2 regions of the Clostridium sp. Marseille-QA1073 genome follow, and region 2 is predicted to be linked to the other one. Evidence: a T-box and tRNA genes for the amino acid it is inferred to sense, from the RefSeq annotation. Region 2 holds a T-box; the other holds one or more tRNA genes.
The links. The T-box of region 2 lies ahead of serS (serine--tRNA ligase). A T-box ahead of a tRNA ligase gene usually reads a tRNA of that ligase, here a tRNA-Ser.
Positions count from the first base shown of each region.

Region 1: it encodes a tRNA-Ser, which carries the amino acid that the T-box ahead of serS (serine--tRNA ligase) is inferred to sense. The anticodon was not compared.

Region 1 is NZ_JBSVQM010000007.1:172,972-176,400, forward strand. It holds gene ACY1IQ_RS08745 (hypothetical protein) at 46-384, opposite strand; gene ACY1IQ_RS08750 (hypothetical protein) at 912-1,334, shown strand; tRNA gene ACY1IQ_RS08755 (tRNA-Ser) at 1,484-1,574, shown strand; tRNA gene ACY1IQ_RS08760 (tRNA-Ser) at 1,583-1,673, shown strand; tRNA gene ACY1IQ_RS08765 (tRNA-Ser) at 1,800-1,890, shown strand; tRNA gene ACY1IQ_RS08770 (tRNA-Ser) at 1,928-2,018, shown strand; gene ACY1IQ_RS08775 (transaldolase family protein) at 2,130-2,789, shown strand; tRNA gene ACY1IQ_RS08780 (tRNA-Arg) at 2,898-2,974, shown strand; gene ACY1IQ_RS08785 (methyl-accepting chemotaxis protein) at 3,429-3,429, shown strand, end outside.
Region 2 is NZ_JBSVQM010000007.1:28,057-31,485, reverse strand. It holds gene ACY1IQ_RS08060 (helix-turn-helix domain-containing protein) at 1-490, shown strand, start outside; gene ACY1IQ_RS08055 (hypothetical protein) at 673-1,125, opposite strand; gene ACY1IQ_RS08050 (PadR family transcriptional regulator) at 1,201-1,542, opposite strand; T-box leader at 1,739-1,947, shown strand; gene serS (serine--tRNA ligase) at 2,022-3,299, shown strand.

The sequences.
Region 1 (3,429 bases), 140 kb from region 2:
TAAGATGCTATGTTATCTATGCGATATTTCTAAATAAGTTGATACCTAACTTTTATTTTTTTCTTTTGTAGTATATAGATTTAAAATAATGAAATATATAATACAACTAACTACAAAGAATCCTATAATTATATAGCTTTTTATATTATCATGTATAGCACTAGAATTAAGTGTTACAATAACTAGTACAATATACATTATAGAGCTTACACAAAGAAATGTACCTTGATACTTTGATAATCTTACTTCATCTTTAATAACTCTATTTTTTAATTTAATTAAATATTTTTTAGTTCTATACATTTTATACCCTTTTAAAAAGATAAAAAAGCCAACTAAAAAGCAATATAAATATACAAATAATATATATGCTGAATTTTCCATATATCCTCCTTAAAACATATTTTACCAATAGCATCTAATATTATTATAAAGTTTTTAGTTAATAATAACTACATCTTATATACTATTAATTTTAAGTTAATATATTTACAGTAAATTTTATTTATATAGCTTTAGCCTATCCGTAAAGGTATACCTTTACGGATAGGCTAAAATAAGCTAAAAATGTATTCGTAAACCTTTAAAAGTAGTAGGGGATATATTCGTAAAGCAACAATAACCTTTGCGAATAAATATGTTATATTTATATAGATTTTATAATATATTTATTATTTAAATTTAAATGTCTGAAGTAAATTATAGAGTTGTCTTTATAAATAAAACCAATATTTTAAAGAAATGTTAAGTCTTCATAGCCTACTTCATATGAAAACCTTATCATTGTGATGGAACAGTTCATATATTTAATCTTACATAATGCTTACCAATCTTACTCTTTTGTAATAAACATAAAAAAGTATTGAAGTTTATCATACTATACTGGTAATATTGCATTAGAGGTGATAATTATGGAAAAGCCACAGAAGAAAAAAAATAAAGTGCTTTTAATAGCAATCACTATTTTAATATGTATTTCGTCAATAATAACAGTAAATTTTTTTGGTAAAGGAAATCATGTAAAAAAAGTTCAAGCTATAGTTACAAATACACATAAGCCTTTAAAAGAAAAGAGCGATAATAAAGAAGTTAGTAAGTCTAAAAGTATAGATGAGAATAGTCAAATAGAATTTATAGAAACATTTAAAGAATTTGATTTAAATTTAAAGAAACATGATACAAGCAATCAGAAAATTGATAAATTGATAGAAGAAGTAGAAAAATATGTTGAAGACATTAAACAAATTGACATAATAAAAGAAGTAAAAATAACTCTTAATAAAATTAGTATAAATATTAGGGAATTTTTTCAATTTATAGATGAATTTTTTTAATCAATAACCTTATATAAGTTTAAATTTCTACTATATTTTTATAATTAAGCTAAGATATATTAAATTATACAATTTTAATACGAAAATTTTCTAATAACTATTGACATATGTGATAGAAATAAATATAATGGTAAATGTGAGTTTGACACGGAGAGATGGTCGAGTTGGTTTAAGGCACCGGTCTTGAAAACCGGCGTACGTGTGAACGTACCGTGGGTTCGAATCCCACTCTCTCCGCCATAACATGTGGAGAAATACTCAAGAGGCCGAAGAGGCGCCCCTGCTAAGGGCGTAGGTCGGGTAACCGGCGCGAGGGTTCAAATCCCTCTTTCTCCGCCACAAAATGCTCATTATTTTGAGCATTTTTGATTTATTAAATACCTGTTTATCATCACCATGGTGATGTTTAAATAAAATATTGACATAGATTCTAAATTATAATATAATTGTCTATGTAAATGACACGGAGAGATGGTCGAGTTGGTTTAAGGCACCGGTCTTGAAAACCGGCGTACGTGTGAGCGTACCGTGGGTTCGAATCCCACTCTCTCCGCCATTTTTTTTATCTAAAATTAATTAAAAACTATAATTATGGAGAAATACTCAAGAGGCCGAAGAGGCGCCCCTGCTAAGGGCGTAGGTCGGGTAACTGGCGCGAGGGTTCAAATCCCTCTTTCTCCGCCAAAATCAAGAACCTTTTATATTGTTTTATAAAAGGTTCTTGATTTTCTTTTTTTATATTTTTATTGTATAATTAATAATCATACAATAAAAATATTCTTAGGAGGAAATGTAATGAAATATTTTTTAGATAGTGCAAAAATACATGAAATAAGATATGCGTATGAAAATTGGGGCATAGATGGTGTTACGACAAATCCAAGACACATACAAGCTAGCGGAAAACCATTTAATGTTGTTATAGAGGAATTAGCAAATGAATTCAAAGGAAAAGACTTTCCAATATCCGTTGAAATAAACCCACATCTTGATAAAGCTGAGGATATGATAGCAGAAGGAGAGAAGTTAGCATCATTCTCTGAAAATTTTATTGTAAAAATACCATGTACAGAACAAGGACTTGTTGCTGCTTATAAATTAAATCAAAAGGGAATAAAAACTAATGTTACTTTAGTATTCTCTCCATCTCAAGCAATACAAGCAGGTAGAATAGGTGCATATTTTGTATCACCTTTTGTTGGTTGGAAAGAAACTCATGGAGAAAATTGTGAGCAATATATAAAAGATATAGTTGATATATATAAAAACTTTGATATAAAAACAGAGGTTATAGTAGCTGCACTTAGAAATGGAAAACAAATAGTAGATGCTGCAAAAGCAGGTGCTCATATTGTAACTTGCGGCTTTGATGTATACAAAGATAGCTTTAGTCATCCATTTGTAAACTATGGATTAGATAAATTTACAAATGCATGGGATAATACAATAAAATAATAATATAATATATAATAGTAGATATCTCTATTAAATTTATAGTAGAGATATTTATTATTGACTTTTTACTATTAAATTGTTATAATAATTATGTTTTAAACAATATATGCGTCGGTAGCTCAGTTGGATAGAGTAGCTGGCTACGAACCAGTTGGCCGGGAGTTCGAATCTTCTCCGACGCACCAAAGCTCAAGTCTTAATGGACTTGAGTTTTTTATTTTATATTGAATTATACTACTATGTAATTAAGTTTATATTATATTAAATAAAAAATTATTATGATGGTTACTTTAAAAGTTATTTTATATAATACTTATATTTTAGATCACATATATGAATACATCCTTAATAAGACTATTTAGTTTATTTCTTTCTCGTAATAATATATAGAATTACAAATATATAAAATATAATACAATTTATAATTAATTATTTCCTGGGAAAAATATACATTTAATTAGTAGAAATCATTAATTGATAAAATAAATTCTATATTAATAAAGATAAACTGTTATTCATCGATAAATATCAGTAAATAGCAATTTTTTGTTAAAACCTTCAAAATTGTAAGTTTTATGATAAAATTATGCTATAATAAATCTAATATTATGAAATTTTAGGCAATAAGGGGTTGTTTACA
Region 2 (3,429 bases):
TCTTAATAATCTTTCGAAGATGACTGATGTAAGTAAGAGTATGCTTGGCCAGATTGAACGATGTGAAGTAAATCCTACTGTGTCAACAATATGGAAGATTGCAAATGGACTTAAAATATCATGTACTGAACTTATGAGTATATCTGAAGCTGATTTTGAAATCGTAGATAAGTCTCAAGTGCAGCCACTTATTGAAGATAAGGGCAAGATTAGAATATTTCCTGTATTTCCTTTTGATAACACAACTCGATTTGAAACTTATTCTATTGAAATTGATAATAGAGGACATCTAGCTTCAGAAGCTCATCAACAAGGTACTCAGGAATTTATAACTGTGTTTTCTGGAGAGCTTACTATAAGTATAAATGGTGAGGATTTTATTATAACAAAAGGTAATTCTATAAGATTTAAGGCGGATAGAGCCCATGTTTATAAAAATACAGCTGATACAATTTGCTCATTAAGTATGGTTATTTACTATCCAATTTAGAATCTCATTCTCCTTCATAATAAGATTAAAATATATAGTTTAATTATATGATAAAAATAGCACAAACTTTGTATGGGATTTCTTACAAGATTTGTGCTTTGCTTTTATAGTTTATACAATATAAATAGTTATTCCATCCAGTTTATTTTTTTGCTTGTTTGTGAATTAGATTATTGTATAGATCAGAATGTAGATAACACCCATGTGATACCAAAAACTAAGTGTATTATATAATTTGGAAGAGTGAATAAAACAATTCCCTTTGAAGCCCTTGCAATTAGTGCGATTAATAGTGTTATTATAATAAAAATCATCGGCTCAATTAAAGATTGTTTAATTGAAGATTGAAATGCAAATTTAGTTGATATAAAAAAATTATAAATAATTATAAATAAAGCATATAATAAGAATACTGATAACGTTCCTATATTAAATTCTACTATTGATGGGGTTATATTAAAAAAAATAAATCCCCATATAAACCACAAAATTGATACTTGTTTTAGCATTGAAAGAATTAATTCTGAAAGGGAAACTTTTCCATAACTAGCAACAATAGAATCGCACCAAGATTTTTCATCAGTATCCATTATATCAGATAAAGTCTTTCCACGTTTTTCAGCTTCCATAGCCATTCCAATTAAATCTTTTGATTTGTGTCAGTGAGTTCTTGGGTAGTGGTTTCATTTTGTCTCTTTAACATACTTAATTCATTTGACATTATCTATACCTTCTGTAGATAATATTGTGTTTACAGATTGAGAAACTTCATTCCAATTTCTGTGGAATTCCTCTAGTATTGAAATTCCTTCTTTCGTTAGAGAATAATATTTTCTAAACGGTCCTAAAGGTGAGGGACGAAATTCTGAATTAATGATGTTTTTTTTCTCAAGTCTTAAAAGAAGAGGATAAATAGTTCCTTCTTTTATTTCTTTGAATCCATATTCTTGAAGCTGTTCTACAATTTCATAACCATAAGTTGTTTTTATATTGATTATTTGTAAAATGCAGCCTTCTATTATCCCACGCATGAGCTGAGATTTATCGTTCAAGACAAAACACCTCCTTTTTACTACCTTGTACCACAAAGTACATAGCTATATTGTACCACAAGGTAGCTATAGAGTAAATATATCACAGGGTATTTATGGAAATAAAAAGAATGAATTTAATTAAAACAAAATATTCAGTCTTTACTTGAAAATCAGTATGAATATATATATAATTAATAAATAATAAAATATAGCAAAAACAGTGATTATAAAAGCTACGATTTATGAATTTCTTCAGAGAGCCGATGGATGGTGTGAATCGGTGAAAGGTTAAATCTTTCCACTTTTGGAGCTGTCGGTGATGAATCGAAAGGGTGGTATCCTCTATAATACTAATTTCGAGTGGCTGATTTTTAGTATTTATCAGCAATTTGGGTGGCAACGCGGATACCTTCCGTCCCAGTTTATATATTGGGATGGGGGTTTTTTATTTTATGGTTTCAAATAATAATATATATATTTAATCAGGAGGTAAAAATATGTTAGATTTAAGATTTGTAAGAGAAAATCCAGATATTGTTAAGCAAAACATAAAAAATAAGTTTCAAGACAATAAGCTAGATTTAGTAGATGAAGTAATTACTTTGGATGCTGAGTTAAGAGATACAAAAAAGGAGGCTGAAGCTTTAAGAGCTAATAGAAATAAGATTTCAAAGCAAATCGGTGCATTAATGGCTCAGGGGAAAAAGGAAGAAGCAGAAGAAACAAAGAAGCAGGTTACTGCAAATTCTGAACGTTTGGCTGAGTTAGAAGCAAAGGAAGATGAACTAGAGAAAAAAGTTAGAAAAATTATGATGACTATTCCAAATATAATTGATCCAAGTGTACCAATTGGAAAAGATGACAGTGAAAATGTAGAGATAGAACGTTATGGTGAACCTGTTGTACCTGATTTTGAAATTCCATATCACACTGAAATTATGGAAAAATTAAGCGGAATTGATTTAGATAGCGCTAGAAAAGTTGCTGGTAATGGTTTTTATTACTTGATGGGAGATATTGCGAGACTTCATTCTGCAGTAATTTCTTATGCTAGAGACTTTATGATAAATCGTGGTTTTACATATTGTATTCCACCATTTATGATTCGTAGTGAAGTTGTAACTAGTGTTATGAGCTTTGCGGAAATGGATTCAATGATGTATAAAATTGAAGGCGAAGATTTATATTTAATAGGAACCAGTGAACATTCTATGATTGGTAAATTTATTGATACTATATTACCAGAAGCTTCTTTACCTCAAACATTAACAAGTTATTCACCTTGTTTTAGAAAGGAAAAGGGAGCTCATGGAATAGAAGAAAGAGGAGTATATAGAATTCATCAATTTGAAAAGCAAGAAATGATTGTTGTATGTAAGCCTGAAGATAGCATGATGTGGTATGATAAATTATGGCAAAATACAGTAGATTTCTTTAGATCTTTGAATATACCAGTGAGAACTTTAGAATGTTGTTCTGGAGACTTGGCAGATTTAAAAGTAAAATCAGTGGATGTAGAAGCTTGGTCTCCTAGACAAAAGAAGTATTTTGAAGTGGGAAGTTGTTCTAACTTAGGGGATGCACAAGCTCGTCGTCTAAAAATTCGTGTAGATAGCGAAAACGGAAAATACTTTGCACATACATTAAATAATACAGTAGCAGCACCTCCAAGAATGTTGATTGCTTTTTTAGAGAACAACTTAAATGAAGATGGCTCTGTAAATATTCCAGTTGCACTACAACCATATATGGGCGGTATGACAGTGATTAAATAATAATACGACAGCATATTGAATTTTAAATTTGATGTGCTGTTGTTGTTTTTTTAGAATAATATACAATTAAAGTAATCTAATATCATCAAACTATTTTCAGCATTTACAATCATATTAATATGTACAGTAA